Regions from separate parts of the Delftia sp. Lp-1 genome, predicted to be linked through region 2. Evidence: predicted binding sites of a transcription regulator. Region 2 holds the regulator's gene; each other region holds the start of a gene.
What was found. Region 2 encodes HrcA, which represses chaperone genes, less so after heat shock. Its sites were predicted from a motif close to TTAGCACTCNNNNNNNNNGAGTGCTAA; they were not measured.
Positions count from the first base shown of each region.

Region 1 (10,351 bases), 310 kb from region 2:
GCGCCATGCGGCTGGCCAGCGGCTGGCGGTGCTGGTCAATGACTTCGGTGCGCTCAACATCGATGCAGGCCTGATCAGGGCCCACAGCGGCGACACCATCGCGCTGACCAATGGCTGCGTGTGCTGCCAGATCGGTGATGACCTATCCATGGCCCTGATCGGCGTGCTGCAGCAGCGCGAGCGCTTCGACGCCGTGGTGGTCGAGGCCAGCGGCGTCTCCGATCCCTGGCGCATTGCCCAACTGGGCCTGGCCGATCCCGCACTGGCGCTGGACGAAGTCATCGTGGTCGTCGATGCCGCTGCCCTGCCCGGGCAGGCGGCCGATCCGCTGCTGGCCGACACGCTGCAGCGCCAGGTGGCCCGGGCCGATCTGGTCATCGTCAACAAGACCGATCTGGCCGATACCCGGACCCTGGCGCGCGTGCACGGCTGGATAGCCAGCCACGCGCCAGCCGCGCAACGCTGCGATGTGCACGAAGCCCGGGTGCCCGTGGAGCTGCTCAGCGGCGCAGCCCTGCTGCGTGGCGTGCGGGAGGTTTCATGGGGTGCCGGCACTGCGCGCCCCATGCATGGCCGGCAGTTCGAGACCTGGTCCTGCCAGCCGCCCGGGGTGCTGTCCGAGACGGCCCTGCAGGCGTGGCTGCAGGCCATGCCGGCCGGCGTGCTGCGGCTCAAGGGCGTGGTGCAGACCGGGGCGGGCCAGTGGAGCGAGCTTCAGTTTGCCGGGCGCAGCGGCCGGCTGCGTGCCGCATCAGCGCCCGCGCCCGCGCAGCAGCAGGTGCCCGCCATCGTGGCCATCGGCCTGGCCGGGCAGTTGCCGGTGGCCGCGCTGCAGGCGATGGTGGCAGGCGCTGTGGGCGTCAGGGCTGCGGGCCGTCCCGCATGAAATCCTGGGCCGCCTGCTGCAGCCACTCGCGCAGGCTTTGCAGCGGCGGGTAGTTGCCGCGGCTCGTGGGCCAGGCCAGGTAGTAGCGCTCGGCGCTTTCCATCTCGGGCAGATGGGGCAGGGCACGCACCAGATCGCCCTGGGCGAGTTCGCGCTCGATCAGAAAACGTGGCAGCAAGGCCACGCCCACGCCGGCGATGGCGGCCTGGGCGGCGGTGGCGAACTGGTCGAACAGCATGCCCTGGCCCTCGGTCATGGGTGCATGGTGCACGGACAGCCAGCGCTGCCAGGCATCGGGGCGCGAGGCCAGGTGCAGCAGCGGCGCCTGCAGCAGGTCCTGGGGCTGGGCAAAGCCATGCTGGGCCAGCAGGGCGGGGCTGCAGGCAGGCACCACGGTCTCGCTCATCAGAAAGGCCAGCTCGGCGCCCGGCCAGTGCGGCAGGCCGAAATGGATGGCGGCGTCCACGGCTTCGAGCTGGAAGTCGAACTGGGACAGCCGCGTCGTCAGGTTGATGGTGATGCCCGGGTGGGCACTGAAGAACTGCGGCAGGCGCGGCGCCAGCCAGCGCGTGCCGAAGGTGGGCAGGATGGCCAGGTTCAAGCTGCCGCCGCGCGGGTTGGCCCGAAAGCCCAGCGTGGCGGTGGAGATGCGCATCAGCGCGCCGCGTATCTCCTGGGCATAGGCCTGGCCGGCCGGACTGAGCCGCACGGTCTGGCGCTCGCGCACAAAGAGCTCCGCCTCCAGCCGCTCCTCCAGCGCGCGGATCTGGCGGCTGACGGCGCTTTGCGTCAGGTGCAGCTCGGCCGCAGCTGCCGTGAAGCTCTGGTGCCGGGCCGCTGCCTCGAAGGCGCACAGCAGGGACATGGGGGGCAGGAAACGGCGGGACAGCAGCATGGCAGAGGGCGGTGGGGCAATCGTGGGAGGGGCATTCTGTTTGGGAATGACCTATGGGCCTGATTATCGTTTGACCAGGCTCAAGGCGCAGACCTAGCATGCGTGCCAGGAATCCACCCCGCCGCAGGGCTGCCCTGTGGCTCCAACTTCAGTCCCCACGAGCACCATGTCCTCTACGCCTGCCCACACCTTCGTGCCCTCCGACGAGATCCGCGCACGGTTTTCCAGCGCCATGTCCGAGATGTACCGCGATGAAGTGCCCCAGTACGGCACGCTGATCGAACTCGTGGCCGACATCAACCAGCGCACGCTGCAGGCCGAGCCCGCGCTGCTGGCCCGGATGCAGCGCAGTGGCGAGCTGGCCCGCCTGGGCGTGGAGCGCCACGGCGCCATCCGCGTGGGCACGGCGGCCGAGCTGTCCATGCTGCGCCGCCTGTTCGCCATCATGGGCATGGAGCCCGTGGGCTACTACGACCTGTCGGTGGCCGGCGTGCCCGTGCACTCCACGGCCTTCCGCCCCGTGGGCGATGCGGCGCTGCTGGCCAACCCTTTCCGCGTCTTCACCTCGCTGCTGCGCCTGGACCTGATTGCCGACGAGGCGCTGCGGGCCCAGGCGGGCGCCATCCTGGCGCAACGCAGCATCTTCACCGAACGCGCGCTGGCGCTGATCGCCCAGGCCGAAGCCCATGGCGGCCTGGCCGACGCCGATGCCGACGCATTCGTGCGCGAGGCGCTGGAGACCTTCCGCTGGCACAGCGAATCCACCGTGGACGGCACCACCTACGACGCGCTGCACAAGGCCCACCGCCTGATCGCCGACGTGGTCTGCTTCAAGGGCCCGCACATCAACCACCTGACGCCGCGCACGCTGGACATCGACGCGGCCCAGGCCGCCATGCCCGCACGCGGCATGGACGCCAAGGACGTGGTCGAAGGCCCGCCGCGCCGCGCCTGCCCCATCCTGCTGCGCCAGACCAGTTTCAAGGCGCTCAAGGAGACCGTGCGTTTTGCGGGCGATGCCACGGGCGCGGGCTCGCACACGGCGCGCTTCGGCGAGATCGAGCAGCGCGGCGTGGCGCTGACCCGCAAGGGCCGCGCGCTCTACGACCAGCTGCTGGCCCAGGTGCGCGACATGGGCAGCGCGGGCAGTGCCGCACCCGACTACGGCAGCCGCCTGGCCCAGGTCTTCGAGGCTTTCCCCGACACCCATGAGCAGCTGCGCCGTCAAGACCTGGCCTTCTACCGCTTCACGCTGAGCGACGAGGGAGCCGCCCTGGCCGCAGGCGAGGCCGCAGCGGCCGCCGCGTCGGACTTGGACGCCCTGATCGCCCGCGGCCTGGCCCAGGCCGAGCCCATCGTCTACGAAGACTTCCTGCCCGTGAGCGCGGCCGGCATCTTCCAGTCCAACCTGGGCGGCGAAGAGCAAAAGCAGTACGCGGCCCATGCGGCCCAGCAGGCCTTCGAGGCCGACCTGGGTGCCCGCGTGCATGACGAGATCGCGCTGTACGAGCAGGCGCAGCAGCGCTCCATCGACCAGCTGCGCAGCGCGCTGCGCGGTCAGGCCACCAAGGTCGCCGCATAAGCGCCGACCCGGGCTGAGCCCGCCACCGTTGATCCCCTTCCCCGGGGCGCATGCACAGGCGCCAGGCCTGCGCGTGCGCCCTTTTGTTTTTGCCATTTGCCGGAGGCCTTCATGAGCACCGCAGACCAGGGCGCGTCGTCGCCCACCGCCCATCTGTTCAACCCGCTGTTCGCACAGCCCGAAGGCTCGCCGATCCGCGAGCTGTTTCCCTACCTGAGCCGTCCCGGCATGCTCTCGCTGGCCGGAGGCTATCCCTCGCCCAGCCTGTTCGATGCCGAAGGTTTGCAGCAGGCCGCCATGGCCGCGCTGCAGCAGGATGCCGCCACCAGCCTGCAGTACGGCGCCAGCGAAGGCCAGCTTGCGCTGCGCGAAGCCCTGGCCGCGCTGTGCGCCACGCGCGGCATTGCCTGCACGCCGGCCGACATGATCGTGACCACGGGCTCGCAGCAGGCCTTCGACCTGCTGGTCAAGGTGCTGGTCGAGCCCGGCGATCCGGTGCTGGTCGAAGTGCCCGCCTACCCGGCCACGCTGCAGACCCTGAAGCTGGCCCAGGCACAGGTCGTTGCCGTGCCCACGGACGAGCAGGGCCTGGACACCGAGGCCCTGGCCCGCCTGCTGGCGCAGTGGCCCCATGCGCGTGCCCCCAAGCTGCTCTATACCGTGCCCAACTTCTCCAACCCGGGCGGCACCCTGCTGCCCGCGGCGCGGCGCACGGCCCTGGTGGAGCTGGCGCGCCAGCATGGCTTTGTCATCGTCGAGGACGATCCCTATGGCGAGCTGCGCTTTGCCGGCCAGCGCGAACCGTCGATCTACGAAACGGGCCTGGCGCTGTGCGGCGCCCAGGCCAATCCCGTGGTCTACCTGTCCAGCCTGTCCAAGACCGTGGCGCCTGCGCTGCGCATCGGCTGGATGCTGGCCGACGCCCAATTGCTGCGCCGCTGCACCATCGCCAAGCAGACGGCCGATCTGTGCACCTCGCCGCTGGCGCAGATGATCGCCGCGCACTATCTGCGCTCGGGCCGCTATGCGCCCCAACTGGCCCAGGCCTGCGCCGAGTACGCGGCGCGCATGGATGCGCTGTGCTCTGGCATGCAGTCGGCCCTGGGCGATCAGATCCGCTTCGTGCGGCCTGCGGGGGGCATGTTCGTCTGGGCCCAGCTGCTGCCGCCGCAGCGGCTTGCGGGCGATTCCCAGGCCCTGGCCCGTGCGCTGTTCACGGCAGCGGTGGAGCAGGGCGTGCTCTATGTGCCGGGCAAGGCCTTCTTCCCGGCCGATGCGGCAGACAAGGCCGGCCTGTGCATGCGCCTGTCGTATGCGGCGCCCACCGTGCCCCAGATCACCGAGGCCGTGGCACGCCTGGGCCGGGCCTGGGGCCAGGCCGTGTCCTGAAAGACATCGGCAAAAGCGTTCATGCAATGACAAAGGCCGCCCGAGGGCGGCCTTTGTCTTGCTGGGCAAACCGGGTATGGCGCAAGGCCTGCCCGGTTGCGGCGGGCAATTACATGCCCATGCCGCCCATGCCACCCATGCCGCCCATGTCGGGCATGGCAGGGCCGCCTTCAGCCTTGGGAGACTCGGCGATCATGGCTTCGGTCGTCAGCAGCAGCGATGCCACGGAAGCGGCGTTCTGCAGGGCCGTACGCGTCACCTTGGTCGGGTCCAGGATACCCATTTCCAGCATGTCGCCGTAGGTGTCGTTGGCAGCGTTGAAGCCGTAGTTGCCCGAGCCGTTCAGCACGGCGTTGACCACCACCGAGGGCTCGCCACCGGCGTTGGCCACGATTTCGCGCAGGGGCGCTTCGATGGCCTTCATGATCAGCTTGATGCCGGCGTCTTGCTCGGCATCGCCGGTCTTCAGGTCGCCCACGGCTTGCTTGGCACGCAGCAGAGCCACGCCGCCGCCGGCCACGATGCCTTCTTCCACAGCAGCGCGGGTAGCGTGCAGGGCGTCTTCAACGCGGGCCTTCTTTTCCTTCATCTCGACTTCGGTGGCAGCGCCAACCTTGATCACGGCAACGCCGCCAGCCAGCTTGGCCACGCGCTCTTGCAGCTTTTCGCGGTCGTAGTCGCTGGTGGCTTCTTCGATCTGGATGCGGATCTGCTTGACGCGGGCTTCGATTTCAGCAGCTTGGCCAGCACCGTCGATGATGGTGGTGTTTTCCTTGCCGATTTCGATGCGCACTGCCTGGCCCAGGTCTTCCAGGGTCACCTTGTCCAGCGCCAGGCCCACTTCTTCAGCGATGACCTTGCCGCCCGTCAGGATGGCGATGTCTTCCAGCATGGCCTTGCGGCGGTCGCCGAAGCCAGGAGCCTTGACAGCCACAACCTTCAGGATGCCGCGGATGGTGTTGACCACCAGCGTTGCCAGGGCTTCGCCTTCGACGTCTTCTGCAATGATCAGCAGGGGACGGCCGGCCTTTGCCACGGCTTCCAGCGTGGGCAGCAGGTCACGGATGTTGCTGATCTTCTTGTCGAACAGCAGCACGAAGGGGTTGTCCAGCAGGGCAACCTGCTTTTCAGGGTTGTTGATGAAGTAGGGCGACAGGTAGCCGCGGTCGAACTGCATGCCCTCGACGACGTCGAGTTCGTTGGCCAGCGACTTGCCTTCTTCAACGGTGATCACGCCTTCCTTGCCGACCTTGTCCATGGCTTCGGCAATGATGCTGCCCACGGATTCGTCGGAGTTGGCGGAGATCGAGCCGACCTGGGCGATTTCCTTGGAGGTGGTGGTGGCCTTGGATTGCTTCTTCAGCTCGTCCACCAGGGCGGCGACAGCCTTGTCGATGCCGCGCTTGAGGTCCATGGGGTTCAGGCCGGCGGCCACGTACTTGGTGCCTTCGCGGACGATGGCCTGTGCCAGCACGGTGGCGGTGGTCGTGCCGTCACCGGCGATGTCGTTGGTCTTGGAGGCCACTTCCTTCACGAGCTGGGCGCCCATGTTCTGCAGCTTGTCCTTGAGTTCGATTTCCTTGGCGACCGAGACACCGTCCTTGGTCACGGTGGGGGCGCCGAAGGAGCGCTCCAGTACCACGTTGCGGCCCTTGGGGCCCAGGGTGACCTTGACCGCGTTGGCCAGGATGTTCACGCCTTCAACCATGCGGGCGCGTGCTTCGCCGCCGAAAACTACGTCTTTTGCTGCCATTTCAATTCTCCGGATTCAGTTGGAAAGTGCGGTTTCGAAGCGCGGATTACTTTTCGACGACTGCGAACAGGTCGTCTTCCTTCATCACCAGCAGTTCGTCGCCATGGACCTTGACGGTCTGGCCGCTGTACTTGCCGAACAGAACGCGGTCGCCGACCTTCACGTTCAGAGCGATCACTTCGCCCTTGTCGTTCTTCTTGCCGGGGCCCACTGCCAGCACTTCGCCCTGGTCGGGCTTCTCGGCGGCATTCTCGGGGATCACGATGCCCGAAGCCGTCTTGGTTTCGTTCTCGAGGCGCTTCACGATCACGCGATCGTGCAGGGGACGCAGGTTCATACCAACTCCTAAATCATCAACAAAGTTGAAACAAAGACTTGCCGGCCCGGCGGGCCGACATTCGAAGCAATGTGGGACAGAGGACTGTTAGCACTCATGCCCAACGAGTGCTAATAATAAGGCAATTCGGCCAGGATTCAAGGGGTAGGGTCGATGTGCCGCAAGACGGCACACCCGGTGCGGCACTAGCGCAAGGGCAGGGGCAGATTCACAACCCCCTCGGCCGCTGCCTTGAAGTTCTCCATGACTTCATCGATCGGCTGACCCATCTGCGCATGAACGATGGCGCCATCCGCCACCAGGGTGAGCGCAGCGCCCACGGACACGGGATGGCCACCGAACAGGCGATCCAGCACGGACGACATTTCCTGCTTGTGCCGCCGGACCGTCGCCAGGATCTCAGGGTCGGACGAGCCCAGTTCGGCAGCGGCGTTGAGAAAGGCGCAGCCCCGAAAGTCGGGCTGGCCGAACCAGCTCCTGAGGGTGGCGGACAGGGCATCCAACGCTGGCGAGCCAGCGTCAGTCGCCTGCGCCAGGCTGGCCTGGAACCAGGAAATCCACCGCTCATGGCGGTAGTCGAGGTACGCGCGGATCAGGTCGTCCTTGCTGGCGTACTGGCGGTAGAAGGTGACTTTGCTGACCGACGACCGCTCGATGATCCGGTCCACACCCGTGGCCCGGATGCCCTCTGCGTAGAAGAGGCCATGGGCTGCCACCAGGATGCGCTCGCGGGGCGGCAATGACTCGAGAGATGGCTCGGAAGTTTTCATGAAGACATTGTAGACAGATCGTTCCACCTCCGTTAGAGTGGCGCATGTAGACAGATCGTTCTACATCTCTTCAAAAGGTCACATCATGGAAACTCGCCCACCCCTGCCCCCGTTCTCTCTCGCAAGCGCCGTCCAAAAGGTCCGTCTGGCCGAGGATGGGTGGAACACACGCGATGCGGCCAAGGTCGCGATGGCCTATACCCCCGACACGAAATGGCGCAACCGGGCGGAGTTCGCCAACAGCCGCGCCGAGGCCCAGGCCCTTCTTGAGAGAAAGTGGAAGAAGGAGCTGGACTACCGGCTGATCAAGGAGCTTTGGCTGTACGCGGAAAACCGGATCGCAGTCCGCTACGCCTATGAGTGGCACGACGATGCCGGGAACTGGTTCCGGTCGTACGGCAACGAGAACTGGGAATTCGAGGCCGACGGTCTCATGCGCCGACGCTTCGCATGCATCAACGACATGCCCATCCAGGAGTCGGAGCGCAAGTTCCACTGGCCGCTGGGCCGTCGCCCCGATGACCACCCCGGGCTGTCCGACCTGGGCCTGTAGGCAAAGCCCCGGGCCACGTCCCTAGGTAGCCGGCCGCTGCCGCGATGGCCTGGGCGGGGAGGAGCTCCGCCTTACCGACTCAACGCCTTGCGGACCTCCGCCTGAAACGCCTCGCTGTTGCGAAGACGCAGGTACTCCTGGTATGCGGCCCGATATTCCTGCGTTTCGACTCCGTAGGAGATCGATATCTCCGCATGGCGGTCCAATCCGGCGCGGCGCCAGAGTGCGAGATCGGCGATGACTTCGGCGCGGGAAAGCGCTGCGTCCGATGTGGCTGCCGAGGCGTCTTGCGGCTGCGAATGGGCTGCGAAGCAGGTCGAGAAGGCGATGGCCGCAAGCGCCGGCTTCAGGAGGCGTGCGGCTGCAGCAACGGTGGGGGAGAGGGTTGTGTTTGACATGGTTTGACGGATGGGGGTTGGTGGAGCCGGGCCATGGCTTCGGCCGCCTGCTTGGGCAGGTCGCTTGGGCCGCATGTCCCGCAGGGGTGTTCGGTTTCTTTGCTGTGTGGAAAGGGGGCTCCTTTCGGGAAGTGGCAGGTTCAGCGGGCAACGCTGGCGGGCAGACCGTGGCTGGCGGCTGCCACTGCCCTGGAAGGCTCCGGCGTCCAGCCGCCGCCCAGCGCCTTGAAGATCGCGACCGTCGATCGCGCCGACTCCATCCGGGCCTGCGCCTGTGCATCCAGCACGCCCAGCAGGCTTTCATCCGCCTGCAGTACCTCGATCAGGCTGACCACGCCCTTGTCGTAGGCGGCGCCTGCGGCCTGCCGGGCCCGCGTGAGCGCATCCGCACCCCTGGCGAGCACGGCCATCAGCTCCTGCCGCTTGTCCTGAGACACCAGGGCGTTCTCCACTTCTTCCGTGGCGCGCAGTACCGACTGGCGATAGGCGGCAAGGCTTTCCGCCTCCTGTGCCTGCGCCTGTTGGATCTGTGCGTTGATGCGACCGAAGTCGAACAGCCGCCAGCGCAGGCCGCCCACAACGGTTGCCTGCGACGCGCCGGCGCTGAAGAGATTGCCCGCGGAGATGGAGGTGGCGCTGCCGATCAGGCCGCTGATCGACAGCTTCGGGTAGTACTCGGCAATCGCCACGCCGATGCGTGCGTTCGACGCTGCCAGGCGCCGCTCCGCCGCGATGAGGTCCGGGCGTCGCCGCAGCAGATCGCCGGGCGCCTCTGCCAGGGAAAGGGTTGGCAGCACGGGGACCGGGCGGGGATCGGCCAGCTCTGCCCGGTGCGTGCCGGGTGCCGTGGCCAGCATCACGTCCATGGCGTTGAGCGCGGCCTCGAGCGCGGTCTCCAGCGGCGGGATGGTCGCTTGCGCCCGCGCAAGCGCCCCCTCGACCTGGCGCAATTGAAGCTCTGATGCCAGTCCTTTGCCAAACCGCAGTTCGACGATGGAGCGCAGTTGCTGCTGGGTTTGCACTTGCGAGCGTGCCACTGCCAGCCGCGCCTGCAGGCCGCGAATCTGGATATAGGTGTCCGCAGTCTGTGCGGCCACCGCGAGCCGCACGGCAGTGGCGCCGGCTTCCGATGCCTGGTACTCGGCCAGGGAGGCCTGCCTGGCCCTGCGCAGGCCGCCGAAGAGATCAAGCTCCCAGCTGGCTCCGAGGTTGGCCTCCTGGGCGCTGCCGTAGCGATCGAACCCCGGCATGGAGTCGAGCACCCGGCCCAGCGGAGTCTCGACCGACTGATAGCTCCTGGCCGTTTGCGCCGAGATCTGGGCCGACGGCAGCAGGGCGGCTGCCGCCGCATCCAGCCCGGCGCGTGCCTGAAGCACGCGGCCAGCGGCCTGGGCAACATCCAGGTTTTGCTGCAGTGCCGCCGTGACGAGGCGCGCCATCTGCGGATCGCCAAAGGCTGCCCACCAGGCTGCAAGGTCCGTGGAGGAGGCCGGCGAGGGCGGCTTGGTCTCACCCAGAACGCGGCTGCCCATGTAGGTCTGGGGCAGGGCCGTGGCGGGCGGCTGGTAGTCAGGGCCTACCGCACACCCTGCACAGAGGCTGGCGAGCATCAGAAAGACGGGGGCGGCAAGACGCGGCATGTTCAACAGTCAGAAGCGTGGTGACACTGTGACTATATTCCAAAATGGTCACTTGCATAGTATTTTTTTGATGGAGTAAGCTAGGCCGCATGAGCACCACCAACGTCTATCCGACCTCTGCGCGCGGCCCGGTCGAACACGATGTCCG
Region 1 is NZ_JAJALJ010000001.1:381,900-392,250, forward strand. It holds gene LGR64_RS01660 (CobW family GTP-binding protein) at 1-886, shown strand, start outside; gene LGR64_RS01665 (LysR family transcriptional regulator) at 861-1,781, opposite strand; gene hglS (2-oxoadipate dioxygenase/decarboxylase HglS) at 1,948-3,363, shown strand; gene LGR64_RS01675 (aminotransferase-like domain-containing protein) at 3,475-4,752, shown strand; gene groL (chaperonin GroEL) at 4,862-6,505, opposite strand; gene LGR64_RS01685 (co-chaperone GroES) at 6,552-6,842, opposite strand; gene LGR64_RS01690 (TetR/AcrR family transcriptional regulator) at 7,028-7,612, opposite strand; gene LGR64_RS01695 (nuclear transport factor 2 family protein) at 7,698-8,165, shown strand; gene LGR64_RS01700 (hypothetical protein) at 8,237-8,563, opposite strand; gene LGR64_RS01705 (efflux transporter outer membrane subunit) at 8,704-10,203, opposite strand; gene LGR64_RS01710 (TetR/AcrR family transcriptional regulator) at 10,293-10,351, shown strand, end outside.
Region 1: a site for HrcA is predicted at 6,930-6,956, ahead of LGR64_RS01685 (co-chaperone GroES). Genes of this name have one in related genera too.

Region 2 (10,351 bases):
GAGCCCTGGGGCTTTTTCATCGTCATGGGCCTGGTCATTGCCGGCGTGGTCGGCAGCCTGTGGCTGCGCCCGCTGATGGACCTGGGCTACGCCGTGATCGACTTCGCGCTGACCCCGCTGATCGCGCTGCTGCGCTGAACGCGCTGCAGAACGGCCCACCGGCTGTCTCTGCGGCTCCCTGTTTTTCTCTCTTGCCTGTCGAAGCCTCCCGTCATGAGCACCATCCGTTTCCTCACCGGCATCACTCCCAGCGGAACCCCGCACCTCGGCAACTATGCCGGCATGCTGCGACCGGCCATCGCGGCCAGCCGCTCGCGCGAGGTCGAGAACTTCTACTTCCTGGCCGACTACCACGCCCTGATCAAATGCCAGGACCCGGCACGCGTGCAGCGCTCCACCATCGAGATCGCGGCCAGCTGGCTGGCGGCCGGGCTGGACCCCGAGCATGTGACCTTCTACCGCCAGTCCGACATTCCCGAGATCCCCGAGCTGTGCTGGCTGCTGACCTGCGTGACCGGCAAGGGCCTGCTCAACCGTGCCCACGCCTACAAGGCGGCCGTGGACAAGAACCATGCCGACGGCACCGAGACCGATGACGGCGTGACCGCCGGCCTGTTCATGTACCCCGTGCTCATGGCGGCCGACATCCTCGCCTTCAATGCGCACAAGGTGCCTGTGGGCCGTGACCAGGTCCAGCACATCGAGATGGCGCGCGACATGGCCTCCAGCTTCAACCACATCTACGGCGGCGAGTTCTTCACGCTGCCCGAGGCGCAGGTCGAGGAGAACGTGGCCACGCTGCCCGGCCTGGATGGCCGCAAGATGAGCAAGAGCTACAACAACACCATCCCGCTGTTCTCCTCGCGCGAGCAGCTGCGCAAGCTCATCGGCAGCATCACCACCGACTCGCGCACGCCCGGCGAGCCCAAGGAAGTCGAAGGCTCTGCCCTGTTCCAGATCTACCAGGGCTTTGCCAGCGAAGAGGAAACCGAGGCGCTGCGCCGCCAGTACGCCGAAGGCATTGCCTGGGGCGACGCCAAGCAGCAACTGTTCGAGCGCATCGACCGCGAGCTGGCGCCCATGCGCGAGCGCTACGAGCACCTGGTGGCCCACCCTGCCGAGCTGGAGGACATCCTGCAGGCCGGCGCCGCCAAGGCCCGCCGCGAGACCCTGCCCTTGATCCGCGAACTGCGCTCGGCCGTCGGCCTGCGCAGCCTGGCACAGGCACCCGTGGCCGCCAAGGCCAAGGCCGCCAGGCAGGCCCTGCCCCAGTTCAAGCAATACCGCGAAGCCGACGGCAAGTTCTACTTCAAGCTCGTCGCCGCCGACGGCCAGCTGCTGCTGCAAAGCCTGGGCTTCGACGCCCCCAAGGAAGCCGGCCAGGCCATCGGCCAGCTCCAAAAGGAAGGCGAGGCGGCCCTGTCCGCACTGCAGCCCCGGCTGCAGCCCGCAGACCCCCAGTTGGTGCTGGCCGCCCTGCAGCAACTGCGCGATGCCGCAGAGTAAGGGTAAGCTTCGCTTGAGAAACCGCCTATTTGCGGGCAGTCTTGCCCGCGGGCTCGGCGCCGGGATTGCGGCGCGTGCGTGAAAGGACATTTGGATGCGTATAGCTGCTCTGGACGATGATCCGCTGCAACTGGAGATGCTGCGTCAGGTCGCGCTGGAGACGGGCCACAGCTGCCACACCTACCAGACGGGCTCGGCCCTGCAACTGGAGCTTCGCCGCGAGAGCTTCGACCTGCTGATCGTGGACTGGCACCTCCCGGACATGGAAGGAACGGACCTGGTGCGATGGGCGCGTGGCCATGTCAGCCGCGAGCTGCCCATCCTCATCATCACCCACCGCAGCGAAGAGGCCGACATCGTCGAGGGCCTGTCCTGCGGCGCCGACGACTTCATGGTCAAGCCCGTGCGCCATGCCGAGCTGCGCGCGCGCATGGCCGCCCTGTTGCGCCGCGCCTATCCGGTGAACACGCAAAGCGTGCTGGAGTTCGGCCCCTACCGTTTCCTCACCACCACCAACAGCCTGGAAATGCACGGCCAGCCCATCGAGGTGACGCACCGCGAGTACACGCTGGCCCTGACCCTGTTCCAGAACCAGGGCCGGCTGCTGTCGCGCGAGCACCTGCGCGAAGCCGTGTGGGGACACAACGCCGAAGTGCAGTCGCGCTCGCTGGACACGCATATCTCGCGCCTGCGCGCCCTGCTGAACCTGCGCGCCGGACAGCCCTACGCCATCAGTGCCGTGTACGGCTATGGCTATCGCCTTGATGTGCCCGACGCAGCGCTGCAGGCGCTGCAGCAGGCATCATGACCGTACACATGCCTGCCGCCCTGGGCAGGCCCGTATCGCGGGCCTGCATGCTGGCCGCTCTTGGCCTGCTCGGCCTGCTCGGCCTGGGCGGCGCGCAGGCCCAGATCAAACCCGCGGGCCGCAACGGCGACACGATGGCACACCGGGTCGTCGCCGGCGACACGCTGGAGCAGCTGGCGGCCCGCTACCTGGGCGATGCCCGCCAGTGGACCGACCTGCAGCAGCACAACGGCGTGTCCAATCCCTACCGCCTGCGGCCCGGCTCCGTGCTGGAGATCCCCGTGCGCCTGCTGCGCGCCGCCGTGGCCTCCGTGGAATTCGTGCAGGGCGATGCGCGCAGCACGCGCCCGCTGGACCACCTGGCCGATACGCAGGGCGCGGCCGGAGACGATGCGGGCCAGCCCCTGCGCAAGGGACAGACGCTGCAGGAAGGCGAGCGCCTGCAACTGGCCCCGGACGCATTCGTCGCCGTGCGCCTGGCCGATGGCTCCCTGGTGCGCGTGCAATCGCAGTCCGATGTGGTGCTGCGCCAGATGCGCCGCAAGGGCCGTGCCGGCAGCCTGCAGTCCGTACTGGACCTGCGCGAGGGCGGCGTCGAGGCCTCGGTGCCGCCCGAGCCCGGCAACGCACAGCGCCGCTTCGAGATCCGCACGCCCGCTGCATCGACCAGCGTGCGCGGCACCCGCTTCCTGGTCCAGGCCGATGCCGCAGGCAGCACGGCGGCCGCCGTCGATGAAGGCACCGTCGCCGTGGGCTCCGACGCTTCAAGCGCGAACACTGGCGATGCGCTGCTGCGCCCGGGCCAGGGCGTGGCCGTGGCCGCCAATGGCCGCGTGGGCGAGCCCCGCCCCATGCTGGGTGCGCCCGACATCACGGCGTGGCCCGCGCTGGCGGAAGACGCCAACTGGATCAGCCTGCCCCTGCCCGGCTTGCCGGGCGCCGTGCGCTACCAGCTACAGCTGTCGCGCGATGCCGACATGACCCAGGTGCTGCGCAGCGCCAGTTTCCAGGCCACGGCATCGCCGCTTCGCCTGGCGGGCGTGGAGGACGGCGATTACGTGCTGTCCCTGCGCGGCATCGATGCCCAGGGCATTCCGGGCGCCGCCAGCCGCCGCGCCCTGCGCGTCAAGGCCCATCCCGTGCCGCCGCTGTATGAATCACCGCAGGCCGACGCCACCGTGGGCCTGGGCCGCGCCAGCCTGCAATGCACCCAGGTCGTGGGCGCCGCGCGCTACCGCATCCAGGTCGTCTCTGCCGATGCGCAGGCCGGCTTTGCCGAGCCCGCCGTCGATGCACGCGACCTGGACGACTGCACACTGCCCGCCACCACGCTGGCCCGCCTGCCGGCCGGACGCTATCTCTGGCGTGCCGCCAGCATTCGCACGCTGGCCGATGGACAGCCCGACCAGGGCCCGTTTGCCGCAGCCCAGGCCATGCAACTGGCGGCCGTTCCTCCCCAGCCCTCGGCCAGCGCGCTGCAGATGGGCGACGGACCGGCCGAAGGCAGCCGCCAGATTCGCTGGAGCGGCGAGCCCGGCCAGCGCTACCACGTGATGGTGGCGCGCGACCAGGAGTTCACCGCGCCGCTGGTGGACCTCTGGACCGACCAGCCGCAATGGAGCACCGAGGACCTGCCCGCAGGCAGCTACTACCTGCGCCTGCAGATCGAGGATGCCAACGGCCTGCGCAGCGACTTCTCGGCCGCGCGCCAGTTCCGCACCGGCAGCTGGATCGTCGATGCCAGCGGCGAGATGATGCATTCGGGCAACGGAGAGCGCCTGCAGCGCCAGTAGCCGTGCCTGTTCATTCCCTGACCGCGCTTGTCCACCCAGCCGCCCCTGCCTGACAGCCCCGCCACGCCGGCGCAGCCAGCGCCTGCGCGTGGCCGTGGACTGCGGCGGGACTGGCTGCTGCTGGCGGCGGGCCTGCTGTCCCTGGTGTTCTGGCTCGGCGGCGACGGGCAGCTCGACCGCATCAACGGCTTCGTCCAGGACACGGCCAGCTGGCTGCACCGGCCCAAGGCATCGCAGGACATCGTCATCGTCGCCATCGACGATGCCAGCATCGACGCCATTGGCCGCTGGCCCTGGCGCCGCGCACTGCACGCCGGCCTGCTGGAACGCATCAGCCAGGCACCGCCGCGCGCCATAGGCCTGGACGTGATGCTCAGCGAGGAAGACCTGGACTACCCCGGCGACGACCTGCTGCTGGCGCGCGTTCTGCAGCGCAGCGGCCGCACCGTCTTGCCCGTGGCGCCAGGCAGCGGCCCGCTGCCGGCCTTCGCACAGGCCGCAGCGGCGCTGGGCCATACCCAGCTGCCCGTGGACGCCGATGGCGCGGTGCGTGGCTTCCATGCCATAGAAGGCAGTGCGCAGCAGCCCTGGTGGCACATGGCGCTGGCCCTGCACTGCGTGGGCGAGAACGGCCGCGCATGCGCCCGCCCGGAGCCCGTGCCGCCCATGGACCCCGACGCACCCTCCTGGCAACGCCGCCAGCAGGAGATCATTGCCTTTGCACAGGCCAGGCCGGAGCAAGGCGCCAGGGACCGCTCGCCCTTCACCACCTACTCCTACATCGACGTGCTGCGCGGCCGCATTCCTGCAGCGGCATTCCGCGGCAAATACGTGCTCATCGGCACGACGGCCACCGGCCTGGGCAGCCGCTTCACCGCACCGCTGGGCACCAGCGCGCGGCCCATCTCCAGCGTGGAGATGCTGGCCCATGTGCTCAACGGCAGCCTGCAGGGCTCGCATGTGCATCCCGCGTCGGCCACGCTCAACCGCGCGCTCAATGCGGCAGCCGTGCTGCTGGCCCTGCTGGCCCTGGCCTGGCTGGGCCCGTCGGGCGGCATGCTGGCCTGCGCGCTGCTGGCCCTGGCCTGCCTTTCGCTGGCCGGGCTTGCACCGCGCCTGTGGCAGGTGCAGACGGCGCCTGCAGCCGGCCTGCTGGGCCTGGCCCTGGCCTATCCGCTATGGAGCTGGCTGCGCCTGCGCGCCGCCGCGCGCTTTCTGGCGCTGGAGCTGCGCGACCTGCAGGGGCAGGGCCTGCCCACCGCGCTGCGCCTGGGCGGCGACCTGCTGGACCAGCGCATCGCGGCCGTGGAGCAGGCTTCGCGCCAACTGCGCGCCCTGCACCATTTCGTCAGCGAAAGCCTGCGCCAGCTGCCCTCGCCCACCTTTGTCTGCGACCGGCAGGGCCATGTGCTGCTGGCCAATGCCGCAGCCCACGCCTATGCGCGCAGCCTGGGGCATGGCCTCAGGGCCGGCGATGCCCTGCCCCGGCTGCTCGATGGTCTGCGGGCACTGGAGACGGCAGCCGGCGCATCCGCCGGCCAGCCCTTGCTCACGCCCGAGACACTTGCCACCCACGGCCTGCCGCCCAGCAGCGAGGGGCGCGACCCCATGGGACGCAGCCTGATGCTGCTGACCCAGACCTTCGAGGCACCGCCCACCACGGGCTGGCTGATCACCCTGGTCGATATCAGCGATCTGCGCAGCGCCCAGGCCCAGCGCGATCTGGCCATGCAGTTCATCTCGCACGATATCCGGGCGCCTGTGGCGTCCATCATCACCTTGCTGGAGATGCAGCGCGGCGCCGTACAGGCGCCCGACCTCGGCCTCCTGCTGCCGCGCATCGAAGGCTATGCCCAGGCCTCCCTGCAGCTGGCCGACGATTTCGTGCACCTGGCACGCGCCCAGCAGCAGGCGCTGCGCCGGGAGCGGCTGGACCTGGGCCTGGTGCTGGACCAGGCCGTGGAAAGCTGCTGGGCCCAGGCCTCTGCGGCCCACGTGCAGCTGGAGTTCCACCTGCCCGAACAGGAATGCCCCGTGCTGGGCGATGCGGGCATGCTCCACCGCGCGGCCGTCAACCTGATCGGCAACGCCATCAAGTACGGAGCGCGCGCAGATCAGGCAAACCCCGCCACGGTGCAATGCCTGCTGCAGCAGGACACAGGCCATTGCCGCATCACGATCCGGGACCACGGGCCCGGCATGGATGGGCAGGCCGTCGCCCGGCTGAGCCAGCCGTTCGAGCGCCTGGACCATCACCAGCACCTCGACGGCGTGGGCCTGGGCCTGGCCTTTGTGCGCACCGTGGCCGCCCGCCATGGCGGGCGGCTTGAGATAGAAAGCACGCCCGGCCAGGGCAGCGCCTTCAGCATCGTGCTGCCGAAAGCAGAAAAGGCCTGACTGGCATTTCAGGGATGCAGATGCGGAAAACGAAAAAGCCCTGAAGTCTTTCAACTTCAGGGCTTTGCGTTTTTTGGTGCGGCTGGCAGGAATCGAACCCACGACCCCTTGGTTCGTAGCCAAGTACTCTATCCAGCTGAGCTACAGCCGCAACGCTTCGCATTGTAGCAGCGGGTTTTGGGGCTCCCGGACAAAAGCGCCATATTTCTGCAAAAAACCCGGCGACCGCATTCCCTGGCAACCGGGCGATGGCATGCCATGCGGCAGCCGTGCGCCCAGCAAAAAAGCCTGCCGCCCGGAAAGGCGGCAGGCTTTTCATACCAATGGATGGTAGGGCCTCCCAGAGTCGAACTGGGCACCAACGGATTATGAGTCCGCTGCTCTAACCAAGCATGAGCTAAGGCCCCTGATTCACCAAGGCAGCACGGATGCAGTCCATGGCAAACAACTATTGTAGAGCCTAACCCGCAGGACTCAGCGCTTGTGACTCAGCGCATTGCTGACGAGCTTGGAGGTGATGTCCACGATCTGGATCATGCGGTCGTAGTGCATGCGGGTGGGCCCGATCACGCCCAGCGTGCCCACCACCTTGCCATCGAGCTCGTAGGGCGCGCTGACCACGGACAGCTCCTCGAAAGGCACGACCTGGCTTTCACCGCCGATGTAGATGCGCACGCCTTCCGCCTGGCTGGAAAAATCCAGCAGCCTGAGGATCTGGGTCTTTTGCTCGAACAGGTCGAAGGCGCGGCGCAGATTGCCCATGTCGCTGGAGAAATCGCTGACCGACAGCAGGTTGCGCTCGCCCGCGATGACCACGTCCTCCTGGGCGCTGGTCATCGCTTCCGTGCCGATGTTGACGGCCGCCTGCATGAGCGTGGCCACCTCGCCGCGCAGCAGCTCCACCTCGCCCTTGAGGCGCTCGCGCACCTCTTCCATCGCCAGGCCCGCGTAGTGGCTGTTGAGGAAGTTGGAGGCTTCGATCAGCTGCGAGGCCGAGTAGTCCACGTCGGTGAAGATGACGCGGTTTTGCACGTCACCGTCGGGCGATACGATGATGACCAGAAAGCGCCGCTCCGACAGCCGCACGAATTCGATGTGCTTGAACACCGAGGTGCGGCGCGGCACCAGCACCACGCCCACGAACTGGGAAAGGCTGGACAGCAGGTTGGCGGCGTTGGCGATGACTTTCTGCGGCTGCTCGGGCGCGAGCTCGGGCGTCACGATATCGGCACGGTCTGCAGTGAGCATGGTGTCCACGAACAGCCGGTAGCCCCGGGCGGTCGGAATGCGGCCCGCCGAGGTGTGCGGGCTGATGATCAACCCCAGGTCTTCGAGGTCAGCCATCACATTGCGTATCGTGGCAGGCGACAATTCAAGCCCCGACGCACGCGACAGGGTTCGCGAGCCCACAGGCTGGCCGTCAGCGATATAACGCTCGATCAGCGCTTTGAGCAACAACTTGGCACGTTCGTCGAGCATGTGATGATTTTAATGATGTAATTTCCAGAAATGACGTCCACGTTTCGCCACGTTGCCTTGATCGGGAAGTACCACGCTCCCAGCGCAAGCGCCCCGTCCGAGAATGCCAGCAACGCGCTTGAGCGCATTGCGGACTTCCTCAGGCGCCAGGGCTGCGAAGTCGTGCTTGATACCCAATCGGCCCTGCACGCAGGGCTCACAGACTACCCCACCCTCGATGTCGATGGCCTGGGCAGGCATTGCGACCTGGGCCTGGTCGTCGGCGGCGACGGCACCATGCTCGGCGTGAGCCGGCACCTGGCGCAATACGGAACGCCCCTGATCGGGGTGAACCAGGGCCGCCTGGGCTTTGTCACCGACATCGCGCTGGAGGACTTCGAGGCCACGCTCACGCCCATGCTGCAGGGCGAATACGAGGAGGACCTGCGCCCCCTGATGTGCGCCCGCGTGATCCGCGACGGCCAGTGCGTGTTCGAGGCCTTGGCCATGAACGACGTGGTGGTCAACCGCGGCGGCACCTCGGGCATGGTGGAGCTGCGCATCGAGGTGGGCGGCCGCTTTGTCTCCAACCAGCGCGCCGACGGCCTGATCGTGGCCACGCCCACGGGCTCCACGGCCTATGCCCTGTCCGCTGGCGGGCCGATGATGCACCCTTCCATCCCCGCCTGGGTCATGGCACCCATTGCGCCGCACAACCTGTCCAACCGCCCCATCGTGCTGTCCGACGCCAACGAGGTCACGATCGAAGTCGTGGCCGGGCGCGATGTCAGCGCCAATTTCGACATGCAGTCCCTGGCCTCGCTGCAGCACGGCGACCGCATCCTCGTGAGCCGCGCCCACCACAGCGTGCGCTTTCTGCATCCCAAGGGCTGGAACTACTTCGCCACGCTGCGCAAGAAACTGGGCTGGAACGAGGGAGGCGCCTGACCATGGCGCTCAAGCGCATCGTGCTGCGCGACTTCGTGATCGTGCAGGCCCTGGATCTGGACTGGCATGCGGGCTTCACCGTGCTGACCGGCGAGACCGGCGCCGGCAAATCCATCCTGATCGACGCATTGCAGCTGGCCCTGGGCGCCCGCGCCGACGCCGACGTGGTGCGCGAAGGCTGCACCCAGGCCGATATCTGCGTGGAGTTCGACGGCTGCGCGCGGCTGCGCCCCTGGCTGGAGGCCGCAGGCCTGGCCTGCGAGGACAGCAGCCTGCTGCTGCGGCGCACGGTGGACACCCAGGGCCGCAGCCGCGCCTGGATCAACGGCACACCAGCCACGGCCACGCAGCTGCGCGCCCTGGGTGAGCAGTTGATCGACATCCACGGCCAGCATGCCTGGCAAAGCCTCACGCGGCCCGACGCAGCACGCGCGCTGCTGGACGCCTATGCGGGCATCGACAGCCGCGAGGTCCAGGGCTGCTGGGGCCGTTGGTCCCAGGCCCGGCAGGCGCTGCAGCATGCGCAATCCGCCCAGGACAGCCTGCAGCGCGAGCGCGAGCGGCTGCAGTGGCAGATCACCGAACTCGACAAGCTGGCCCCGCAGGCCGACGAGTGGGACGAGCTCAATGCCCAGCACACGCGCCTGTCCCATGCCCAGACCCTGATCGACACCGCCCAGACCACGCTGCAGATGCTGGAGGACGATGAGGCCGGCGTGATCACTCCGCTGGGCCGCGCCAGCCACCTGATCCAGAACCAGGAACACCTGGAGCCCGACTTCCAGAACATTGCCGACGTGCTGGCCTCATGCATGGCCCAGGCGCAGGATGCGCGCCATTCGCTGCAAAGCTATCTGCGCCGCGCCGACCTGGACCCCGAGCGCCTGGCCGAACTCGATGAGCGCCTGTCGCTGTGGATGCAGCTGGCGCGCCGCTACCGCCGCACGCCCGATGAACTGCCGGCGCTGCTGGCCGGATGGCGCCAGGAACTGCAGCAGCTGGACGCCGCCGTGGACATCGAGGCCCTGCATGCCGCCGAGCAATCGGCGCAGCAGCACTACCAGGCAAGCGCCCGGATGCTGTCGCAGCAGCGCGCACTGGCTGCGCCACGCCTGTCGCGCGCCATCACCCAGGCCATGCAGGGCCTGGGCATGGAAGGCGGCCTGTTCGAGGCCGCCCTGTCCACGGCCGACTCCCCCGGTGCCTTTGGCGTGGACAGCGTGGCCTTTCTGGTTGCCGGCCACCCGGGCGCCAGTCCCAAGCCGATTGCCAAGGTGGCGTCGGGCGGCGAGCTGTCGCGCATTTCGCTGGCGATTGCCGTGACCACCAGCGAGCTGGGCGAGGCCGGCACGCTGATCTTCGACGAGGTGGACTCGGGCGTGGGCGGCGCCGTCGCCGAAACCGTGGGCCGCCTCATGCACGCACTGGGCCGATCGCGGCA
Region 2 is NZ_JAJALJ010000001.1:693,562-703,912, reverse strand. It holds gene LGR64_RS03060 (site-2 protease family protein) at 1-138, shown strand, start outside; gene LGR64_RS03055 (tryptophan--tRNA ligase) at 214-1,506, shown strand; gene LGR64_RS03050 (response regulator transcription factor) at 1,601-2,314, shown strand; gene LGR64_RS03045 (FecR domain-containing protein) at 2,311-4,107, shown strand; gene LGR64_RS03040 (CHASE2 and HATPase_c domain-containing protein) at 4,135-6,504, shown strand; tRNA gene LGR64_RS03035 (tRNA-Arg) at 6,579-6,655, opposite strand; tRNA gene LGR64_RS03030 (tRNA-Ile) at 6,833-6,911, opposite strand; gene hrcA (heat-inducible transcriptional repressor HrcA) at 6,979-7,983, opposite strand; gene LGR64_RS03020 (NAD kinase) at 8,014-8,910, shown strand; gene recN (DNA repair protein RecN) at 8,913-10,351, shown strand, end outside.

Region 3 (10,351 bases), on a different contig from region 2:
CAGCCATTGCTGGAATGCGGGCTCGGGCAACTGGCCCAGCAGGCAATGGGACGAACGCATGCATTCGCTGCAGCGAACCGCTGAAGGCGTGGAGGACGACGATGGCATGGGGCACGCAGGCTAGGATGCGCCGCAGCCTGGACGGGCAGACAGCCACCCAGGGCACCGGCAGTGGACCCGGGCGGCGCGCCCCGGGAGAAGCCGTGCAGGCTAGCGGGCTATGCCGTTGAATGCAACGCGATGTAACGCGTTTCGCGCGGGATGGCGGCCATCTGCCGCTGTTTCTTGACCTGGGTCAGACGGCTGCGGTGCTGTCGGCGTTGTTGGCGCTGCCACTGCTGCCACTGTCGTGGGCGCGGGCCGCCTCGCGCATGCGTGCCAACTCGCGGGCGGGCAGCGGGATGTCGCCGCTGGCGACCTTCATCAGCAGGCAGTGCAGCATTTCGGTGGACAGGCCGTGCAGCACCAGGCGGTGGCCGGCGCGCAGGGTGGACAGCGGCACCAGCGGGTGCTTGTTGTTGAGCATGACCAGGTGCTCGGGCGAGGCGAGGATCTTGGCCGCATAGATGGCCACGGTCTCGTCCAGCTGCAGCGAGTTGCTGGCGCGCCAGAAGTCGTTGTCGGTCAGCAGCAGCTGGTAGACGGGCGTGTAGACCTCGATGGCGCTTTGCAGGTCCAGCAGGTTCAGGCGCCCGCGCGGCATGTCCTCAAGGCGCAGGGGCGGGTTGCGCAGCATGGCGAAGTCGGGCTCGGCCACGGGCTGCAGTTCCTGGCCTGCGGCGCGCAGCGCGTTGTTCAGGCGGATGACGAAGTTGAACAGGTTCAGGTCGTGCCTGAGGAACAGGTCGTCCTTGATGTCGTCGATGCTGTCCGGCTCCAGCGGTGTGGTGGACACGGGCGTGGGCGCGTTGGCCGCGACAAAGGCCAGGATCTGCGAGCCCAGGTGGAAATGGCGCAGGATGAGCCAGTTGGCCTCGGGCGAGACGAAGCGGTTCATGCTGAAGGCCAGCAGCCGGTGCAGCAGCCTGGAGTGCGCCCAGTTGCGCGGCAGCAGCACCTTGAGGATCTGGATGAGCACGATGCTGGTGCGTGCAAGTGGCCGCAGGAAGGGCAGCAGGTACTGGCGCGAGCCGCTGCTGCAGTCACGCAGCCAGGCGGCCTTGACGTCGTCGGGCAGCGGCGTGCTCTGGTCCAGGTACAGCGCGCGCCAGGGGCTGGGGTCGCGCTCGTCGTGGGGCGGTTCGATGAAGTCTGGTGGTTGCATCAGTGCTCCTCGGGCAGGACATGCTCGAACTGCATCAGGTACAGCGCCGCCGTGTGGCGCGCGGTGCGCACGATGGCCTGCGCCGCCGTGCCCCCGCTGCCGTCTGTGTCGTCCAGCGCCATCACCATCTGCACGGCCATGAGCCAGCGCTCCAGGTGGTGTTCGTCGTTGGCGCCGTGGTATTCCAGGAAGCGGAAGGCATCGGGCGGCAGTGGCAGGCTGGCGCGCAGCAGCGGCAGCAGGCTGGGCACGATGCGCTGACCCGTGCCTTCGATGATGTAGATGGCGCCCAGCAGGCCGACCGGATTGGGCGTGGCGGCCAGGCCGTGCAGATAGGCGTTGAGCGCCTCGCCGCCGGGGTTGCGGCGCAGGCGGGTAAGGTCGGTCTCGGTGCCGCCTGCCTTGAGGTAGTCCTCGTGCAGGATGCGGAAGTCGTTCTGCTCCTCGCCCGCATGCACGTCGATCAGCGCGGCCAGCGCCGCGTGCTCGCCGGTCAGCGAGGCCGCGCCCTCGCGCATCCACAGGCTGCCCTCGCGCACTTGGGGAACCCAGTGGCTCATCCAGCGCACGTAGTCGGCGGTCTGCAGCCTGCCTGTGCGTATGCGCTGCAGCAGCGGCGTGCGCCACACGCGCGAGCGGTAGTCCTGCCAGAGGCTGGCCAGTTCGGTCAGCAGCGGCGCCAGCGTGGCCGGGGCCTGGTTCGGGTCGTGGGGCGGGGCGATGGTGGAGACATCGGGCAGCAGGTCCGGGGCAGCGGGAGCTTCGGCGGTGGCACCGCGCGCTGTGGCCTTGGCCGGGGTGGCGGTGGGAGCCTGGGCCGCATCCTCCACTTCCAGCAGCATGTAGCCGGCCGTGAAGCGGCCCGATTCGGGAATGAAGCACAGCACGGTGTCGCCGTGCTTCAGGCGTGCCGATTCCGTGCGCAGGAACTCGGACAGCATCACGAAGATGGAGGCCGCGCCCGTGTTGCCGCGCCAGGCCAGGTTGCTCCACCAGCGCTCGCGCGGGATGCCGAGCTGGGCCTTGCCCAGCAGCTCATCGACCACGGGGATGAAGCGCTCGGACGAGTAGTGGCACAGGAAATGGTCGATGCCGCGCTCGGGCACCCAGCCCGTGTGGGCCAGGTGGGCGTATTCGTGGATGCAGACATCGAACAGGTGCGGCAGCAGGCGGATGTCCTGGCGCAGCGACAGCGCGCCTGCTGCCTCGGCATCGCCCCAGGCGGCAAAGTCCAGGTGGCTGGTGGCGCGGTCGGGCGTCAGGCCCAGCTGCATGCAGACAGGGTAGTCGCCCGCAAAGCTGCGCAGGTGCGTCCAGCGCAGCTTCAGGCGCAGGTCGGGCGCCTGGGGCAGGGCCTGCGGGCCGCCCAGCAGCACGGCGCCTGCGCCATCGGACAGCATCCAGCGCAGGAAGTGGGCGTCGAAATCCGTGTTGTATCCCTGGGCCGCGAAGCGCGAGCGCTTGAACAGGCGCGAGGGCATTTCGCTGGCCACGGCCAGGGCCAGCGAGTCTGGCGCACGGTCCACGGCCTGGGCCGCTGCCTGCAGCGCGCCCACGCTGGCGGCGCAGACGCCGTGCACGGATAGGGTCTCCATGGGCGGCGCGGCCATCTCGCCCTGGATCATGTTGGCAAAGCCGGGCATGAGCGCATCGCCGCCCGACGAGCCGCTGGCCAGGAAGCCGACATCGCCCAGCGCACGCCCGGCCTGTGCCAGGCAGTCATGGATGGCCTGGGCGGCCATGGCCGTGTTGCTGTGGACGGTGCGGCCTTCGGCGTCTATGGCGTAGTGGCGCTGGACAATGCCGTTCTCGGCCAGGATGCGGCGCTTGAGGCGCTCGGACAGGCGGTTGAGCGGCGCCACGTAGGCATCCATGCCTGCGTTGTCCACGGGTTCACCGGGCAGGAACATGCCTGCGGCATGCAGATAGACGTTGGAATAGGCGACGGGCATGGGTTCAGGGTCGTATCAGTCGTATGTTCCGGGAGGCATTTGCGCACGCGTGCGCGCCGGCGGCCAGACCGTGCCGAGCACGAAGACGCGGGCCATGTAGGGTAGCAGTCCGCCTTCGTTGAGCGCAGGTGCCACGCGCTGGCGGTAGTGTTCGCTGTGCAGGCGCGTGAGCTCGGACCAGTGGGCCTGGGGCCGCTCGTGGTGGGCCGTGTGCAGCCCGATGTTGAACAGCAGCGGATTGACCCAGCCCTCGAAATTGCGCGCGTAGTTCAGTGGCGTGGCGCTGTCCATCCGCTGGCCGCGCGTCAGCGGCCGGCCATCGGCATGGGCGTGCTGCAGGTAGTTGGTGGCCAGCAGCCAGTGCAGGCCATGCAACTGGGGAACGATCACCAGCAGCAAGGCCTTTTGCCAATCCAGCGACAGCAGCAGTGCCCAGCTGCCCAGCCACAGCAGGTACTGGCCCATGCAGTAGCGAAAGGCGCCGGGCCAATGCCGCCGCAGCTGGCCCAGCCAGCGCAGGAACAGCGGGTACAGCACCCAGCCGGCCTGCAGCGGGTGGAGCAGGTAGCCCAGCAGATGGTTGTGGTCGCCGCCGAAGCGGTAGGTGCGTGCCGTGTCGCGCGGGCCGTGGCGGAAGCGGTGGTGGTTGGCCACATGGGCGGGCCAGAACACAAAGGTCGGGTGGCCCTGCAGCAGGGTTAGCCAGTAGTCGGTGATGCGGTTGGCCCAGCGCCCGCGCCACATGCGCAAATGCGTGTGGTTGTGGTGGATGACGCCCACGCCCAGCGTGAGGAACAGCTCGATCCCGTAGAGCCACAGGTTCCAGCCATGCCGCCACTGCCACCACACGATCAGCGGCAGCGCCACCAGATAGGCCAGCGACTGCAGGTCGCGCCAGTGGCGCAGCCGGGGCAGCCGTGGCTGGACGTGGCGAGCAGGCGGTCGGCTCATTCCGTCCTGGGCCGGGCCGTGGCGGGCAGTGCCACGCGCGTGCGCATCAGCCGGTCCATGAAGGCCAGCGCAAAGCCGTAGTTGCCATTGGGCCGGGCATGGTGCAGATGGTGGCGCCGGCTGGCGGCCAGCGCATGCGTGTCGGACACCCCGGGAAAGAAGTCATAGTTGGAGTGGCCTATGACGTTCAGCAGCAGGCTGAGTACCGGCACCGAGGCCAGCGACCAGAAGCTGAAGTCATGCACCACCATGGGCAGCAGGATGACGTTGCCCAGCATCAGCGCCTCGATGGGATGGAAGCTGTAGGTGGACCACGGCGTGGTGACGATGGAGCGATGGTGGTCACCATGAAAGCGCCCCAGCAGCCGCGTATGCAGCAGGCGGTGGTTGATCCAGAAATGCACATCGTTCCAGATCAGCAGCACCACGATTTCGATGGCAATGCGCCAGGGGCCTGCATCGGGCTCCAGCCGCGCCCAACCCAATTGCAGAAGGCCCCAGGGCACGATCATGCCGATGCCGAAGATCAGCACCGAATGCAGCGACTGGCGCCATTCGCGGCGCAACTGGTCGGGCTTGAGCGGGCGCGTGTCCAGCACGCGGCCCACGCCGCGCCGCTGCAGCCAGCGCGTGAGCGCCGTCATGCCCCAGCCGCCGGCCGTGTACAGCACGCCGAAGAAGAGCAGGCCCCAGGCCATGACCTGCCAGGCGTTGAGTTCGGTGAATGCTTGGGCAGCGGTCATGGCAGTGTGATCGAGCACGTCATTGCGCGTGGATTCCCTGTTCGCGGATGATGCGGCCCAGTGCCGTCACATCCTGGCGTATGCGCAGGGCCAGGCCCTCGGGTGAGCTGCCGACAGCCTGCCAGCCCTGGGCGGCCAGGCGTGCACGCATCTCGGGCGAGCGCACGATCTCGCTGACCGCTTCGGCCAGCTTCTGCACATGGGCGACGGGCATGGCCTTGGGCGCGGCCACGGCGTTCCAGATCTCCAGATCGAAATCCCCCACGCCCAGCTCCTTGAGGCTGGGCAGTCCCGGCGCCAGCGGACTGCGCGCGGCCGAGGTCACGGCCACGCCGCGCAGCTTGCCGGCCTGCACCTGGGCCATGGCCAGTGCGGGCGGCAGCATGGACAGCTGCAGGTCGCCCCCCTGGATGGCGTTGAACACCTGCGGATAGCCGGGGTAGGGAATGTGTTCGGGCCTGAGCGCGGAGCGGCTCTTGAGCAGCTCCATGCCCAGGTGGCCCACCGTGCCCACGCCTGGGGAACCGTAGCTCCAGCGGCTGCCGGCCTGGGCAGCGGCCTCCAGGAAGGCCCGGCCCTCGGGCGCGCCGGCCGGTGCCACCAGCACCAGGGGCGCCACGCCGATCAGGCTGACGGGCTGCAGGTCCTTCACAGGGTCGTAGCGCACGGCGGGGTTGAGCAGGCGGGCAATCGTCAGGTTGCCGTTGATCATTACGCTGAAGGTATGGCCGTCGCGCGCACGGGCCACCTGCTCGCCTGCGATGTTGCCGCCTGCGCCCACCTTGTTCTCGACGATGACGGGCTGGCCCAGGCGCTTTTCCAGGGGCTCGGCCAGTGCGCGCGCCGTGAGGTCCGGGGAAGATCCTGCGGGAAAGCCGACGATCAGGTGCAGCGGCTTGCTGGGCCAGTTGTCGCCCGCCACGGCAGCGCAAGGCAGCAGGGCCGAGGCCAGGGCGGTGGCCAAGGCATTGGCGAAGAGGCGGCGTAGTGGCGAGATGGCGCTGGCGGGCATGGGGTACGTGGGGGCCGCAAAGGCTGCGGACAATAAAAAACCCGGAGATTATCCGGGTTTGTCGTGAAGCGGCCTGTCAGCCCAGGTCGTCAGGCTGTCAGGCGAACTCGGCCAGGGCCTTCTTCATCTTCTTCATGGCAGCCACCTCGATCTGGCGAATGCGCTCGGCGCTCACGCCATACACGGCGGCCAGCTCATGCAGCGTCATGCCGCCCGAGCCGTCATCGTTGACCTTGAGCCAGCGCTCCTCGACGATGCGGCGGCTGCGGTCGTCCAGCGAATCCAGCGCCATGGCAATGCCGTCGGTGGCCAGTTGGTCGCGCTGGCGCGACTCGATCATGGCCGTGGGTTCGTGTGCGCCATCGGCCAGGTAGGCGATGGGGCCGAAGGCCTGCTCGCCATCGTCGCTGGGCGAGGGGTCCAGCAGCACGTCGCCACCGGCCAGGCGCGTTTCCATCTCCATGACTTCTTCGCGCTTGACGTTGAGCTTCTCGGCCACGGCGTCGATCTCGCCCGAGGTCAGCGTGTCACGCAGCATGGCGCCGTCCTCGGCCATGGCGGCGTCGGACTTCAGGCCCTGCTTCATCGAGCGCAGGTTGAAGAACAGCTTGCGCTGGGCCTTGGTCGTGGCGACCTTGACCATGCGCCAGTTCTTGAGGATGTACTCGTGGATCTCGGCCTTGATCCAGTGCATGGCGTAGCTCACCAGGCGCACGTTCTGATCGGGGTCGAAGCGCTTGACGGCCTTCATCAGGCCCACGTTGCCTTCCTGGATCAGGTCGCCGTGCGGCAGGCCGTAGCCCAGGTACTGGCGCGAGATGGACACCACCAGGCGCAGGTGGGACATCACCAGACGCCCTGCGGCGTCCAGATCGCTGTGTTCTTTGAGCTTGCGGGCGTAGTCCTGCTCTTCCTCAAGGGTGAGCATGGGCAGGCGGTTGACCGCGGAAATGTAGGCATCCAAATTGCCCAGAGGCGGCACCAGGGCCCAGGGGTTAGCGGGTGCCAAGGTGGTCGCAATGGAGCCGGAGGCGTTTGTCATTGCAGAGTTCCTTTCTTCCATTCCTTCATATTAGCACTCGTTATGACCGAGTGCTAAAGCCAAAGTTCCGTGGGTTTTTCAGACGGTTGCACTCATTTTTGGAGTGCACAAAAGTCGTTTGTGCCTAGTCTGAGCGATTTTTGGAAACCCTGCTTGCCAGCGGTGGGCGCATATTGCTGGGAGAGCATTACAGTTTTTCCAGCAGGCTTTCAATCTGCCGGCCCAGTTGCAGCAAGGCCGGGTGCAGCTCCTGCACGATGGCCGGCAAAGGCTCCGTGGTGGAGACGCTGCAGTTCAGGACATAGATGGCATCGGGTGTCACCAGCGGCGTGGCCAGCGCAACCACTTCCGGCTGCCACGATGCGGCGCAGAAGCCTTGGCTTCTCACGGACTTGATCGCCGCCTGGATCTGCTGCTCCAGCGCAGGCCATTGGGCGCCCCTCTTGAGCCTGAAGCTGTCGAGCAATGCCTTGCGCCTGGCCGATGGCGCCGCCGCCAGGTAGGCGCGCCCCAGCGACGTCAGTTCCATGGGAACACGCTGCCCCGAGACCACATGCCTGAGCACGATCCGGCGGTTGTAGCGGATGGATTCCAGGTAGACCATCTCGTCCCGGTCGGGACATGCCAGGCCCACGTTGATCCTGCGTGTCTCGGCGAGGGTGCGCATCAGGGGCGCCGCAATCGACAGCACCGTCGAGCCCGTGCGCATGGCGTGCGCCAGGCTCAGGACCGCCGGGGCCAGGCGAAAGGCCCGGCTTGGGTGGTCGGCCTGCAGCATGCCGCAGCCCACCAGGGTCTGCGTCAGCCGGGTGACCGTGGCCTTGGACAGGCCGGTGCGTTCCGCCAGGTCGCTGTTGCCCAGCAGTTCCGAGCCGGGCCTGAACGCACGGAGTATTTCGACGCCTCTTTCCAGGGAGCGGTTGCTCGGGGACTGTCCCGGCTTGTCATGGAGGATGGGGGATCGCCTGTTCGTCATGGTGCTGCCGCTGGTGGGAGAACGCGCATGCCCCGGTGTCGAAAGCTGTGTTCTTCCTGTCCGGGTATGGGCGCCTGAGGGAAGCCAAGTATTCCACCGAATGCAAGGGAAATGCAGCCGCAGGCTCTGGCGCGCTCGCTTTGGAATTTCACTGGTTGGAACATGGGGGGTCACAAGTGCGGTGCGTTTCCCTAAGCTTTCACAAGCCAGTCGCCAGCGTCATCGCAACGCTGGCGCAGTGACCGGACCTCTGTCCATAGAACCAGGAGACACACCATGCCCAGTTTCGCCGCCCGCCGTTGTGCAAGGGCCATTGCGTTCATTGCCGTGCTCGCGACTGTCTGCAGCGCAGCATCTGCAGCGTTCCCGGAAAAGCCCGTGCGCCTCGTCGTGCCCTTTGCGCCAGGCGGTGGAACGGACCTGATCGCCCGCACGCTGGGGGCCGAGATGGCCAAGGACCTGGGCCAGCCCGTCATCGTGGACAACAAGCCCGGTGCCGGCACGATCATCGGCACCGACAACGTTGCCAAGAGTGCGCCGGACGGATATTCCGTGGTCGTGGCTTCGTTCGCGCACGCCGTCAATCCGGCGTTGCAGGCCAAGCTGCCGTACGGGAGCAACAAGGCCTTTGCTCCGGTGATCCTGATCGGGCGCGGCCCCAACGTGCTGGTGGTGCCCGCCGCCAGCCCGTACAAGACGGTGGCGGACGTGATGGCCGCCGCCAAGGCCAGTCCCGACAAGCTGACCTATGCCTCGCAGGGCGCCGGGACTTCGGCGCATCTGGCGGGCGAGCTGTTTGCCAACCTTGCCAAGGTCAGGCTCACCCATGTGCCCTACCGCGGCGCAGGCCCGGCGCTCACCGATCTCATGGGCGGGCAGGTGGACATGATGTTTGCCACGGCGGCGGCGGTATCCACCTTCATCGACAACGGCAAGCTGCGCGTGCTGGGGGTCACCACGGCCGAGCCGTCTGCGGCCTTCAAGAACGTGCCACCCATCGCCGTCACCGTCCCGGGCTACCGCGTCGAGAGCTGGTACGGCCTGTACGCGCCGGCCGCCACACCTGCCGCCGTGATCGATCGCCTGAACGCCGCGGCCCGCAAGGCGGCCCGCTCGCCGGAGTTCGTTCGCAAGCTGGAGCACGAGGGCCTGATGGTCAATGCAGGACCTGCGGCGGAACTGGACACCTATGTGCAGGCCGAGGAAAAGCGCTGGGCGCAGATCGTCAAGCAAAACAACATCCATCCCGATTGATCGCACTGGCTGCGATCGCTTTCAAAGCACGCCATGAACTACGAACTGATCCAACTGAATGTCGCCGATGCGGTGGCGACCGTGACCCTGAACCGCCCCGACAAGCGCAACGCCATGAGTGACGACATGCGCACCGAGTTCATCGATGCCCTGGAGCGCGTGGCGGCAGACAAGGCCATCAAGGCTCTGGTGCTGACAGGCGCGGGCAAGGGATTTTGCGCAGGCGGGGACATTGCCGGAATGCAAAGGCGCATGAATGCTCCCGCGGGCGAGGTGGGCTTCAACGGCTGGCAACGCCAGCAGCGCGTGCACCATGTCCAGGCCCTGCTGCACACCATGCCCAAGCCCGTGATCGCCGCCGTCAACGGCGCGGCTTCGGGCCTGGGGGCAGACACGGCGCTGGCCTGCGACTTCGTGATCGCCAGCGAATGGGCCAGCTTCGCGTGGAGCTATGTGCTGCGCGGCATCATCCCGGACGGCGGGGGCATGTACTTCCTGCCGCGCCGTGTGGGCCTGGCCAAGGCCAAGGAGCTGATCTTCACGGGGCGCCAGGTCAAGCTGCCGGAAGCCCTGGCCCTGGGCATCGTGGACCGCCAGGCCAGTGCCGAGACCTTGGTGGCAGAGGCCCAGGCCTGGGCGCGCGAGCTGTCCTCGGCTTCTTCCACCGCGCTGGCATTGACCAAGACCATCCTGAACCAGAGCTTCGAGCTGTCTTCGCACGATGTCTTCGCCCAGGGCAGCCAGGCCCAGGGCATCTGCTACACCAGCAGTGAACACCGCGCATCGGTGGAGGCCTTCCTGGCCAAGACAGCCGGCAAGGAGTGATGCCATGAGCGAAGCCATTGCCAAGCTGCTGTCGCCGCGCAGTGTCGCCGTCATAGGCGCCTCTGCCGACCTGAAGAAAACCACGGGCCGTCCGGTGGCCTACCTGCAAAAGCACGGGTTTGCCGGCCGCATTCTTCCCGTCAATCCGCGCGTGGAGCGCATTGGCGATCTGGCCTGCTACCCCGATGTGGCCTCGTTGCCTGAAGTGCCTGATGTGGCCGTCGTGCTGCTGGGCGCCGAGCGTGCGCACCAGGCCGTCAGGGAGCTGTCGGCGCTGGGCTGCGCGGCAGCCATCGTGCTGGCCAGCGGCTATACGGAAACGGGCGAGGACG
Region 3 is NZ_JAJALJ010000002.1:161,009-171,359, forward strand. It holds gene LGR64_RS17420 (Crp/Fnr family transcriptional regulator) at 1-60, opposite strand, end outside; gene LGR64_RS17425 (DUF6999 family protein) at 296-1,264, opposite strand; gene LGR64_RS17430 (3-oxoacyl-[acyl-carrier-protein] synthase III C-terminal domain-containing protein) at 1,264-3,216, opposite strand; gene LGR64_RS17435 (fatty acid desaturase) at 3,232-4,167, opposite strand; gene LGR64_RS17440 (sterol desaturase family protein) at 4,164-4,910, opposite strand; gene LGR64_RS17445 (Bug family tripartite tricarboxylate transporter substrate binding protein) at 4,930-5,922, opposite strand; gene rpoH (RNA polymerase sigma factor RpoH) at 6,020-6,964, opposite strand; gene LGR64_RS17455 (IclR family transcriptional regulator) at 7,152-7,940, opposite strand; gene LGR64_RS17460 (tripartite tricarboxylate transporter substrate binding protein) at 8,217-9,194, shown strand; gene LGR64_RS17465 (enoyl-CoA hydratase/isomerase family protein) at 9,228-10,019, shown strand; gene LGR64_RS17470 (acetate--CoA ligase family protein) at 10,024-10,351, shown strand, end outside.
Region 3: a site for HrcA is predicted at 6,995-7,021, ahead of rpoH (RNA polymerase sigma factor RpoH). Genes of this name have one in related genera too.